DNA from 4 places in the Photobacterium sp. Alg240-V54 genome. Region 4 is predicted to be linked to each of the others. Evidence: predicted binding sites of a transcription regulator. Region 4 holds the regulator's gene; each other region holds the start of a gene.
What was found. Region 4 encodes CRP, which controls carbon source genes, mostly activating them, when cyclic AMP is high. Its sites were predicted from a motif close to TGTGANNNNNNTCACA; they were not measured.

Region 1 (3,218 bases), on a different contig from region 4:
ACCATGGCTACAGATTCATTTGATTTTGGTTTTGCTATTGATTGGATGCGTAAAGATCTTGCAATCTGTTTTGATGCCGCTGAGAAGCTAAATGTTGAATTACCATTGGCAAAACAAGTTGATAGTGAATATGAAAAACTGCAACAACGGGGATTTAATCGTGCTGACACCTCAGTATTAATTAAACAATTTGATAAATAGTCATTATTAAAAATACCCCATAAAAAGCAGCATATAAATAACAACAAAGCCGCAGTAAGGTTCTTACTGCGGCTTTATTTTTTATCTTGTTGTTACCGAGTTAGTGCTTATAACCCAACAAAAATACCCGCTAGCGTAGCGCTCATTAAGTTAGCTAATGTCGCACCGATAACCGCTTTAAAACCCAATCGAGCTACATCACTACGTCGCTCTGGTGCCATGACACCAATTGAACCAATTTGAATTGCAATTGAACCAATATTGGCAAAACCACATAATGCAAAAGTAATAATCACTTGAGTATGTGCTGATAATGTCTGCTTAACCGAAGCAAAATCCATAAAAGCAACAAATTCATTGAGGATCAGTTTTTCACCAATAAAGGTACCAGCCGTCATCATTTCATTGGCAGGCACGCCTACAACAAACGCTAGCGGTGAGAAAATATAGCCCAGAATAAGTTGCATACTCAGTGGTGTCGTCGCAAACCATTGTGACACAGTATCCATACCAACCGCAGCTGTTAAACTTGCTAGGCCATGACCGACTTCTGCAAGTCCTGCATTCGCCATTGCAATCACGCTTACAAATGCAATTAACATCGTACCGATAGCAACCGAGACCTTCATACCGTTCATTGCACCAGCAGCTAAAGCATCAATCGCATTGCTGTGCTCACTGCTCGCCATTTCAATCTCAACCTGCTCTTCTGGGGTTTCTTGCTCAGGCACTAAAATTTTAGCCATTAACAAACCACCAGGCGCGGCCATGAAACTCGCAGCAATCAAAAACTTCAGCTCAACCCCTAAACCTGCATAGCCACCAAGCACTGAGCCTGCAACCGATGCCATACCACATGTCATTACCACGAAAAGTTCTGAACGGGTCATTTTAGCTAAGAAAGGACGAATAAGTAGCGGTGATTCACCTTGTGATAAGAAGATATTTCCCGTCGCCACTAATGACTCTGCTCGGCTAGTGCCTAATAGTTTTTGAATACCACCACCAAGGACTTTAATTACCCACTGCATGATACCGAAATAGTACAACAACGAAATTAACGCACTGATAAAAATCACCAGCGGCAGTACGCGGATTGCAAACACAAAGCCGCTTTTTTCAATATTGGCTAAGTCACCAAAAACAAAATTAATGCCCACATCGGCAAAGCTCAATAGACCAGCAACACCATCGCTCATTGCGCCAAGCATTTTCTGTCCAAGCGGAATATACAATACTAACGCAGCGAAACTTGCTTGTAACACTAATGCACCAATGACTGTCCGCCAATTGATCGCTTTACGGTTATCTGATAGTAAAATCGCGCATAAAACCAGTATTGCTATACCGGCCAAACTAATTAACAACTGCATTATTTCGTCCTGTTGTACTCATAAATGGGTGTCGAATAATGAAGGTATTGAATGTATTGCGGCATCGGAAGAACATTTGCTGAAGGTTCAACAAAAGATGGGGATTACGTGAATATACGTAAACAACGAAAAGAGTGTTCGTCCAATGGTACAACATACAAGTCACCTAAATTAACAAGCTATAATTAACGCCGGTCCAACTCCGTGGGTCGTTCACATATCCTAGTGACAGCTTGTAATAAGGTGGCTGAACGTAATTGTTCTGGCCGAGGCGAGAGTATATAGAGATATTGGTCACATTAAAAATTTAACATAGTGTTTTTTTACATTTATACATAAATAGCATAAATAACACGCAAAATAGTGCGCCTTTTTGATATTTAGCCAAATTACACCTACAAAAAAGCCTAGTTATCTCTATAAACAACTAGGCTTCACAATTAACATGCCACCAGCAAATAGTGCTATTTTAGCAGCACATCACTAAGCGTTATTTTGTTAGGGCGCTATTTAACCACTCATCAAAGGCAGTTTTTGGCATCGCACCATTTAGCATGTCGACCATTTTACCACCTTTAAATACCATGATGGTTGGAATGCTACGAATACGGTATTGTCCTGCGAGTGCTTGTTGCGCTTCGGTATCAATTTTAACGAAACGTGCTGCGCCATTACGCTCAGTTGCAACATCAGAAAATACGGGCGCAAAGCCAATACATGGGCTACACCAAGGGGCCCAAAAATCGACGATTACTGGTTTATCACCATTAATTAAACTAGCGAAGTTATCAGCAGTACCTTCAATCGGCATGCCATCTAGTAAATTTTCTTTACAAGAGCCACATGTCGCTTCGTCGTTAATACGATCAAGAGGTAAACGGTTCAATGCTTTACAATGTGGGCAACGCGTTGTCATGGTTGTCATAATGAATGTCCAGATCTTATTTTAAATTAATTATAAATAATCTATCCCGTTAACTCTAAAAACAAAAGCAGTTTTAACTGATTAATCTGATAGGAAAAATCTATCGGCATTCCATCACAAATGGATCAAAAGAACGCCCTCTCTTGATCCAATAAATAATTCCAATTTTTGATGCTTATTGCGTTAATGGCTAAATAACCGCTGCTGTATTACCCTTCTCACACAACTGCTTGCATCATCAACCCTAACATTTGTATGATGTATGCACGATTGACATAATAACAGAATATTCCAATGACAAATCCTATCTCTGTACCAATTAAACGTATCCGTCGTATGCGCCGTAGCGCTAATATGCGCGATCTTGTGCGTGAACATGAATTTAAATTGGCTGATCTTATTCACCCGATCTTCATTGAAGAAAACTTAACTGAAGCCGTACCTATTAGCACCATGCCGGGCATTTCACGTATTTCTGAAACTATGCTGGCTGATGAAATAGATACGCTTTATAAATTGGGTGTACGTTATGTGATGCCCTTTGGTATTTCACATACTAAAGATGAAATCGGTAGTGATACATGGAACGATAACGGTTTATTGGCTCGTATGGTGAAAACCATCAAAGCTGCTTGTCCTGACATGATGGTGATCCCCGATATTTGTTTTTGCGAATACACGACGCATGGCCATTGCGGTGTCTACCATGATGAGCATGT
Region 2 (3,218 bases), on a different contig from region 4:
GTATTCAGCTTGTGAATAATGTGACACATATTCTTACAGCTAATTTATGGATGAAGGAAATCAATTCGTTTAAATTTACGCTTGCGCAGTGGAATGAATAACGATGGGTTTATTCAATACGTTGAAAGCGTTTAGGAAAGAAAATGGCATATACTGAAAAAGATCGTCAAGTTTTGCATGATACATGGATGAGTTACAAAGCAAAAATGCGTATTACTCAAATTGAAATGGCTAAAAAGCTAGGGTTAACGCAACTTGAGTTTTCAGACATTTTACGGGGTGATACTGTCATTCAACATCAGTTTGTTAATGAGTTTTGCAGTATTTTAAATATTGATCCGGTGCTAATACTTCCCTCATTACGTGAAGCCGTGCAAAAAGGCACGCTCAATCACTCTGTCGTAAAAAATACTTTTATATTTGATGGTGAGATTAAAAAAGTTACCTATGAAGGTAATCAGCTGGTTGTTGAATATGAACATACGCCAACGCCAAGCTTATGATAGTCTCATAATATTGATATTATAAATATTAACTTATAAAAAAGGCTCATCGCATTACTGTGATGAGCCTTTTTAACTGATTATGTTGCTAGATTATTTCTTTTTCTTCTTAGCATGTTCATCCCATTCAGGGATAAAGAAATATAGCACAGCAGCTGAAAGTATTGAGCCCATAACATCAGAAGGGAAGTGCATACCTAGCCATAAACGACTAATACCCACCCCTGTTGCCCAAATAATTAATCCACCAGCCACAAGATAATTACCTCTACGAATAAAGAAACCACCCCAGAAAAGCACACAGATAGCAGCAAAAATAGTATGTCCAGATGGAAATGAATAGTTGGTTTCGCCTTCCCAGCTACGTAAACGCCAAGGACTTATGTATGTTGCTGCTTGTTTTACGACTTTATCTTTACCAACAGCATCTAATGCATAGAAATCAGCTGGTGAATCAACAAGATGTAAGGCTTGTAATTCATAAGTGTATGGGCGAGGAATTGCAGTCTCGTGTTTTAAGACCGTCTTAGTGACGAAACTTAATACAAGCAGAATACCAAATTGAATCCATACTTTAGTGATGGTTTTTTTCGGTAGCTTTAAAAATACAGGTATAAGACAAAGCAATGCTGCAGTAATAAGGAAGAACGGACTACCAGCACTGTCAGTTAGCAAAGCAAATGAAATACCAGCAGCATTACTGACTGGTGTTGTTAAAGCTGGTACTGGCACTATATGAATAGCAACAAAAAGCAATATGGCAAATAACGCTAATGCAATAAAGTTAGGTAGTTTTTGGGATATAAAATTCATCATGGAGAAAGGTCAATCTTATCATTATATAATTATTAAGTAAGCCACAAAAAATAAATTAACTGTCATTAAATTGACATTTTTTCATGGTTTAAAACTGGAACCTTTTTTCGCACAAATTATACCGAATGTCATTAAGAATATCGTTGAATAACTTATTGTATGCTTATTTGTCAGGTAAGGTTCATCTTTCTTACTTTAGTAACACTAATAAAATAAATTATAGTTGAATAATTAACAAAACTCATGGTTAATCAAATGTAACTTTTGTTGCTTTTTTTGTGTTTTTTTAGTGATATTTCTCAAATTGTGAAGGCTGTCACGCGAAATAGAGCTAACATTAAGAAAACTTAATGTTTATCCTAAACTAAGTTTAGCTAACTACTGTATGGTTAATGCATGCTTAAACGACATATGTTGTTTATTAATTTTGATGTGATGATATGGAGAAGGGAATGAGTATTCTTGGACATTTCCAAAAGCTCGGAAACGCGATAATGTTTCCAATCGCAGTGTTGCCTATTGCTGGTATTCTATTGCGTATTGGACAACCCGATCTACTAAATATACCTTTTATTGCAGCAGGCGGTCAGGCAGTTTTTACTAACTTAGCACTGTTATTTGCAATGGGTGTTGCTGGTGGTTTCTCGAAAGATAACTCAGCAGCAGCAGCAATCGCAGCAGCAGTTGGTTATTTCATTATGATGGCTGCAATGAAAACTCTTAATGCTGATGTCGACCCTGGTGTCGCTGGTGGTATTATTATTGGTGTTTGTGCAGGTCTATTGTATAACCGTTTCCACGCCATTAAATTGCCAGAGTTCCTAGGCTTCTTTGGTGGTAAGCGTTTTGTTCCTATTATCACAGGTTTAGTTGCATTGGTGCTTGCTTTTGCATTCAGCCTTGTATGGCCTCCTGTGCAAGATGCTATCAACCATTTAGGTAAGTGGATTCTTACTAGTGGTGTTCCTGGTGAGTTTGTATACGGTGTTGCTAACCGTCTGCTGATTCCACTTGGTCTACATCACATTCTTAACAGTATGGTTTGGTTTGTGTTTGGTAACTACACAGATCCTGCTACTGGTCAGATTGTTACAGGTGAGATCTCGCGTTTCTTCGCAGGTGACCCATCTGCCGGACGTATTCTAAGTGGTTTCTTCCCTGTAGTAATGTTTGGTCTTCCAAGTGCAGCATTAGCATTCTATGTAACTGCGAAGAAAGAAAACAAGAAAGTTGTTGGTGGTATGTTATTGAGTGTGGCATTAACTGCATTCTTAACTGGTATTACTGAACCAATTGAATTCATGTTCATGTTCCTAGCACCTGGTTTGTATGTAGTACATGCTATTCTAATGGGTGTTAGTATTGTTGTTGCGTCAATGCTTAACATTCACATGGCATTTAGCTTCTCTTCTGGCTTAATTGACTACGTCCTAAACTACAATGCGCCAGCAGCGCATAACTCATGGGAAATTATTCCAATGGGTCTAGTGGTTGGTGCTATTTACTTCGTGATCTTTGTTGGTGCGATTAAGATGTTTAATCTTAAAACACCAGGCCGTGAAGATGCACCAGAAGAAGATTCAAACCCAGGTTCAGACAGTAAAGTAGATTTAGCGGTACAATACCTGGAAGCACTAGGTGGTAAAGATAATCTAACTGATATCTCTGCATGTATCACACGTCTTCGCCTAGGTATTGTTGACCGCTCAATCATCAATGATGCTAAGCTAAAACAACTAGGTGCGAAGGGTGTAGTAAACGTAGGTTCAAATAACCTTCAAGTTATTATTGGTCCACAAGCTGAAATTATTGCTAACCAAATGAAAGCGCTGTAAGCATCATTGATTAAGCAAAATACAGTATTCGCGATTTCATAATTCCCCCTATGGTCGCGTTAAA
Region 3 (3,218 bases), on a different contig from region 4:
CTATCCTTAGCACCGCGCGTGCGACCTAAAACAAAGTTTCGTTGATCAACTCGTTTAGGTTTTACTTAACTTATAATATCAACTCAACCACGACTCGACCATTAAACTCGTGTTTCCTGTGGTGGATAATATGTTTACTGAAATAAAAACTGCTATCGTAACTCATGCAACTTGATCATAAAAAAAGCCATTTATTGCATAAGTTATTATTAATGATGCAAATAACAGCCATAATTTATTATCAATAACAACACTACTGTTTCTATCAGAGAATAATAACAGAGTGAAGATTTAGAAAGGCGAACGCAATCGATTTTATTACATTAAATTCGGTTAATTGCACTTAAACCCATAGCAGCGTAACCGTCTAACAAAAAAAAACGCCACCGCTAATGCGGTGGCGCTAATAATAGTGTGTTATTTGTTGCTGACGGTGCTATTACGCTGCAAGAGTAATAAATAGACCAGCAATCGTTGCAGACATAAGGTTAGATAACGTACCTGCTGCCACAGCTTTCATACCAAAGCGAGCGATTTCAGCACGACGCGTTGGTGCAAGACTACCAATACCACCCAGTAGAATAGCGACTGAAGATAGGTTAGCGAAACCACACAATGCAAATGAGATGATTGCTTTAGTCTTATCAGACATTACCGCACCAGTCTCCGCTACTAACATACCGCCGTCAGCCACATCTTTCAGGTAAGGGGCAAAGTTTAGGTAAGCAACGAATTCGTTAACAACAATCTTTTGACCGATGAATGAACCAGCAAGTTGTGCTTCGCCCCATGGCACACCAATTAGGAATGCTAGTGGTGAGAAGATGTAACCTAGAATTAATTCTAGTGTTAACTGAGGCATACCGAACCAACCACCGATACCACCTAACATGCCGTTTACTAATGCGATTAGACCGATGAATGCAAGTAGCATTGCGCCAACGTTTAGTGCCAGTTGCATACCTGATGATGCACCCGCAGCTGCCGCATCAAAAATGTTTGCTGGTTTTTCTTCAGCTTCATCACCGTTGTCAGCTAGCTGTTCAATTGGCTGCTCTGTTTCAGGCTTGATAATTTTTGCAAATAATAGACCACCAGGTGCTGCCATGAATGACGCAGCAATCAAGTACTCTAGTGGTACACCCATTTGTGCGTAACCTGCTAATACACCACCAGCAACTGATGCCAAACCGCCACACATTACTGCAAATAGCTCAGACTGAGTCATCTTAGGTACGAATGGACGAATAACTAATGGTGCTTCTGTTTGACCAACAAAGATATTTGCTGTTGCAGACATTGATTCTGCATGTGATGTACCCAGTACTTTACGTAGTCCGCCACCAAGAATGTTGATAACAACCTGCATAACACCTAAGTAGTAAAGCACGCTAATAAGAGCAGAGAAGAACACGATAACAGGCAGAACACGTAAAGCGAAAACAAAACCGCCACCGCCAAACAGCTCAAACATCTTGTTTGAAGTCAGACCGCCAAATAAGAAGTTAATACCGTCATTACCGTAAGCAATAACGTTAGCAACTGCTTGTGACATACCGTACAGCACATCACGGCCTACAGGTACATAAAGTACAAATGCACCCAACAGGAATTGGATAGCAAATGCGCCACCAACAGTACGTAGATTGATCGCTTTACGGTTATCAGAAAGTAGTACAGCAATTAGTAGCAGTACCACCATCCCAACAAGGCTCATTAGCAGGCTCATGATTTATGGAATCCTATAGTTAAGTTTTGGCGTCTTGACAGTTCGGCTCTTTAAGAGTTGGCGCATTATACTCATGGAGCTCGAGATGATGTAATGCCAAGATCACAATTTATGAGGAAAATTTATGAATTAGAATCCGCTATTGTGATCGTTATCACAAATAATTCACTGTAATATGCAAACGATTAGCGCAATCGTTTGGCTTTGGCAGCAAAATCACACCTTAATTTGAAATAATTCAGTCGTTGTTAAGGTTGTGACCTGTGCTACGTGCGCATATGTCTCACCTCGAAGTTGAGCTAATACCGTCACAATATCAACTAAACGCTCGGGTCGATTCGGTTGACCTTGATAGCCTGCAATAGGCATATCTGGAGCATCAGTTTCCAATAACAACGCAGATAACGGTAATTTGGTCATAGTAGCGCGAGTTTTCTGCGCTCGACTATAAGTAATTGTGCCACCAACGCCGATTTTGATACCGAGATCAACTAGCTGAGTCGCTTGTTGGTAACTACCACTAAAACCATGATAAACACCTCCCGCTTTTGGTAACTGCTGGCGCAATAACTGCACTAGTTCAGGAAACGCTTTACGGCAATGTAATATCACGGGTAATTGATATTGATTCGCCAATATCAACTGTGCTCGTAGCCATTCAAGTTGTTGGTCGCGATTAACATTTGCGACCGCAAAATCTAATCCGCACTCACCAACGGCGACACAACGATAATCATCTCTAGCATGAGCAAGCTCAGTGGTTAACTCACTAACAACCTCGGCACTATGCTGATGGCTAAAAAAAGGATGGATCCCTAAGCCATAATACAAACCTGAAAATTGCTGACATAAGCCTGCAACTGTCCCCCAATTGCGATTGCCGACAGTTGGAATAACCATCGCTTTTACGCCAGCTTGCTGGGCTTGTGTCCACGCTTGAGCTGGATTTTCAGCAAAAGGGGCAAAATCAAAATGGCAGTGACTGTCAATGAACACTGAATTTTTGCACACTACAGGCATAGTTTTAATCTCTATCAAGGCAGGTATTGTGGCTATTATTACTCAAATTCAATCTCAAATACGCCATTCTTTATCTTTGTGAGTAATTCTCCTGTGGCTAGATTGAGTCTAAAGGTAAAATCAGCGACAATAGCGAATAACGCACTCCATTCAAAAAGAACATGCTAATGTCGCAAACACTGTTTCAAGGCGAAGTATCGAAACGTCGTACTTTCGCTATTATCTCCCACCCCGATGCGGGTAAAACCACCATTACTGAAAAAGTATTGTTGTTCGGAAACGCGATCCAAAAAGCGGGTACCGTAAAAGGTCGTGGCTCTAACCAGCATGCAAAATCTGACTGGATGGAGATGGAAAAAGAACGTGGTATCTCGGTAACTACATCGGTAATGCAGTTTCCTTACAATGCTTGTTTGGTTAACTTGCTTGATACTCCAGGACACGAAGACTTCTCAGAAGATACTTACCG
Region 4 (3,218 bases):
GTGCCTTATAATCAAATGCCCGGTACGTTCACTCCGTGGCAACAGCTCGCTGAAAATACTGATGTATTATTTTATGAAGGTCTACATGGTGGTGTCGTCGACGGCGATATTAATGTCGCTCAGCATGTTGATTTACTCATTGGAATGGTACCCATTGTTAACTTAGAATGGATTCAGAAAATTATTAGAGATACTCGCGATCGCGGTCATTCTCGTGAAGCAGTAATGGAATCAATTGTCCGCTCAATGGATGATTATCTTAATTACATCACCCCGCAGTTTTCTCGTACTCATATTAACTTTCAACGGGTGCCTACCGTTGATACCTCCAACCCTGTCAGTGCTAAAGGCATTCCAAGTTTAGATGAAAGCTTTGTGGTGATCCGTTTTCGCGGTTTGAAAGACGTTGATTTCCCATATTTACTCTCCATGATCCAAGGGTCATTTATGTCGCGCCATAACACGCTGGTTGTTCCTGGCGGAAAAATGAGTTTTGCGATGGAATTAATTATGCGGCCATTACTAGAGCAATTAATTGAAAACGGCAAAATCGCCTAGTGGTTGAACTTGGTATTAATTAACGGTCGCTGTTATCAGCAACCGTTAATGAAAATAGCGTTATGCCATAACAATTTCATAGCTATGACTAAGTTCGACGCCTTTACCCAGCATTAAACATACTGAACAATATTTTTCGAGAGAATCAGCAACTACTTGACTCACTTTGTCATCATTTAAATCATGACCTGTCACCACAAAATGTAACTTAGCTGCAGTAAACAATCGTGGCGCTTGCTCACGACGTTCTGCTGAAATTTGTACTTCACAACCTGTAATCTGCTGCTGTAGATCCTGTAACCCACTCACCACATCAACCGAGCTACACCCACCCGCAGCCATTAACACTAATTCCATTGGGCTCGGCGCTTTATCACCACCATTACCATCTAGGACAATACTATGTCCTGATGATGACTGACCGACAAAAGTCATATTTTCAACCCATTTTACGCGTGACTGCATTTTTATCTCCTTTAGCTATATTATTTAGATTTTAGCCCTATTTTTGTTGATAATACCATCAATGTAAACGTTATTTGTGGTGTTTAATATTAATTTCGTTGCGTATTCAAATAGGCACAATTAGCCAATAAATCCATCTTCAAACTATGCTATTGGTAACTAACTCACAACGATGTGATCACGTGCACACTTATCTCTCATAAATGAGTGAATCAGCTAGATCAATATCAAGAAAAAACCTAAAAAAAAGGATACACTCTTACTAAGTTCAAGTTAGCTTGCAGCCCAGCAGCTGAGTGAATAACCCTACCATCAAAAAGTTTTGTTGAGTTATCGTCACAGAACATATTGTTGGGCAACACATGCAGAGGAAGTTAGTAATATGGTTCCAGGTAAACCGCAGACAGATCCAACTTTAGAGTGGTTTCTTTCCCATTGTCACATTCACAAATATCCATCAAAGAGCACGTTAATTCACGCAGGTGAAAAAGCAGAAACTTTGTATTACATCGTGAAGGGTTCTGTTGCTGTATTAATCAAGGATGAAGAAGGTAAGGAGATGATCCTTTCTTACCTAAACCAGGGTGACTTTATTGGTGAACTCGGCTTGTTCGAAGAAGACCAAGAACGTACAGCTTGGGTTCGTGCTAAAAGCCCTTGTGAAGTTGCAGAAATTTCATTTAAGAAATTCCGTCAGTTAATTCAAGTTAACCCAGATATTCTAATGCGTCTATCTGCTCAAATGGCATGCCGCTTACAAGTGACAAGCCAAAAAGTAGGTGACCTTGCATTCCTTGATGTGACTGGTCGTATTGCACAGACACTACTTAATCTGGCAAAACAACCGGATGCAATGACACACCCTGATGGCATGCAAATTAAGATCACCCGTCAAGAAATTGGCCAGATCGTAGGTTGCTCTCGCGAAACAGTGGGTCGTATATTGAAAATGCTGGAAGAGCAAAATCTTATTTCTGCTCACGGCAAAACAATTGTGGTTTACGGTACACGCTAATTATTTAGTATCGCCGTTATCCTCAATGAAACCGCAGCTGATACCTGCGGTTTTTTTGATCTTAGCGTTTATCTACCAACATCGAAAAGCAATCATTGATGACGTTAATATTTCTGTTAAATTTTCATTTGTAATCGCATTCATTCATGCTACATTTCGATCACAAATGGATTTAACAATCAATGATGGTCAATATGGATATTGAACGCTTTTCAGCTAACAGTTACACCACCGTACCCGGCGTGTTAACGGGTCAGCCAACAACCATTGAAATGACAGGGTTTAGCGATAGCCGCTGCTACCTTGAGCAACAAACGGGATTACGTCGCTGCCCTGCTGATGAATCTGGCGTTTGGGCTTCACCGCTAGATAACTGATCACTTAAGCAGCACTTGCCTAAGTGCTGTTTTATTATCGCAGCTCTTTCACCACCAACACCTAGCTAGCTATTGGTACTCTCAAAGATTTTATCCGCCGACGCCGTTACAAAGCCGCTATACAATTCACCATTGGGTTGTGGGTAGCGTTTAGCGAATTCGTAAAATCCACCAGGGATGGAATGAACCCCATCTCTAAAGCTCACTCCAACCTCATCCGCCATGGTTGCTGATTGCTCTAACATTACTGTTGCATCACCTTTAATTTCACCACCAGCCTGATTAATCACAAACTGGTTATGACGTAATAAGTGATTAATCTGTTCTAAATCGGTAAATTGCTCAAGTTGATTGATACTGACCGTAAAATGATTAGCGCCAAAGCCATGCGCTGCAACCCAAGCAGCATACTCACTTTCAGCGGCTAAGAATTGATAGCTTGTAAAATCCAATTGCCATGGACGCCCACCATAAACAAAATCAGGGTTGCGAAAATAGTCATCATCGACTTGATCTAACAGACTACGCACCATAAGTTGTAACTCTGCCGAACAACTGCCTAACTGTAATTCACTAATAAAGACTTTGGGTAATTGAGGATCAGGATGCATGAAATATTCAGCGTACAGTTTTTTCGTCTCAAAATGGTATTTCGCTTGCGGCTGGTAGCCAAAAGCAATAAACGGCGCGGCGACAACCGCTAAACTACACTTAGGTACGCCAAAACTGCGCAGTGCAATATGATCATTTAACAACGCCGCATCTTCGGTTAATAAGCGCTGTATTTGCACTGCTGATGGACA

Region 1: the regulator CRP is predicted to act here: its motif matches at 1,858-1,873, upstream of G6R09_RS03710 (NupC/NupG family nucleoside CNT transporter).
Region 2: the regulator CRP is predicted to act here: its motif matches at 1,625-1,640, upstream of nagE (N-acetylglucosamine-specific PTS transporter subunit IIBC).
Region 3: the regulator CRP is predicted to act here: its motif matches at 1,873-1,888, upstream of G6R09_RS15885 (NupC/NupG family nucleoside CNT transporter).

The regions. Positions count from the first base shown of each region.
Region 1 is NZ_UNRL01000001.1:869,544-872,761, forward strand. Features, by position in the region: gene G6R09_RS03705 (NAD(P)-dependent oxidoreductase) at 1-201, shown strand, start outside; gene G6R09_RS03710 (NupC/NupG family nucleoside CNT transporter) at 309-1,574, opposite strand; gene trxC (thioredoxin TrxC) at 2,065-2,499, opposite strand; gene hemB (porphobilinogen synthase) at 2,794-3,218, shown strand, end outside.
Region 2 is NZ_UNRL01000010.1:50,775-53,992, reverse strand. Features, by position in the region: gene G6R09_RS17450 (helix-turn-helix transcriptional regulator) at 144-503, shown strand; gene G6R09_RS17445 (phosphatase PAP2 family protein) at 597-1,319, opposite strand; gene nagE (N-acetylglucosamine-specific PTS transporter subunit IIBC) at 1,772-3,154, shown strand.
Region 3 is NZ_UNRL01000007.1:131,892-135,109, reverse strand. Features, by position in the region: gene G6R09_RS15885 (NupC/NupG family nucleoside CNT transporter) at 440-1,729, opposite strand; gene G6R09_RS15880 (TatD family hydrolase) at 1,946-2,749, opposite strand; gene prfC (peptide chain release factor 3) at 2,917-3,218, shown strand, end outside.
Region 4 is NZ_UNRL01000005.1:195,405-198,622, reverse strand. Features, by position in the region: gene G6R09_RS14400 (phosphoribulokinase) at 1-558, shown strand, start outside; gene G6R09_RS14395 (OsmC family protein) at 619-1,023, opposite strand; gene crp (cAMP-activated global transcriptional regulator CRP) at 1,406-2,038, shown strand; gene G6R09_RS14385 (hypothetical protein) at 2,221-2,415, shown strand; gene G6R09_RS14380 (DUF1338 domain-containing protein) at 2,481-3,218, opposite strand, start outside.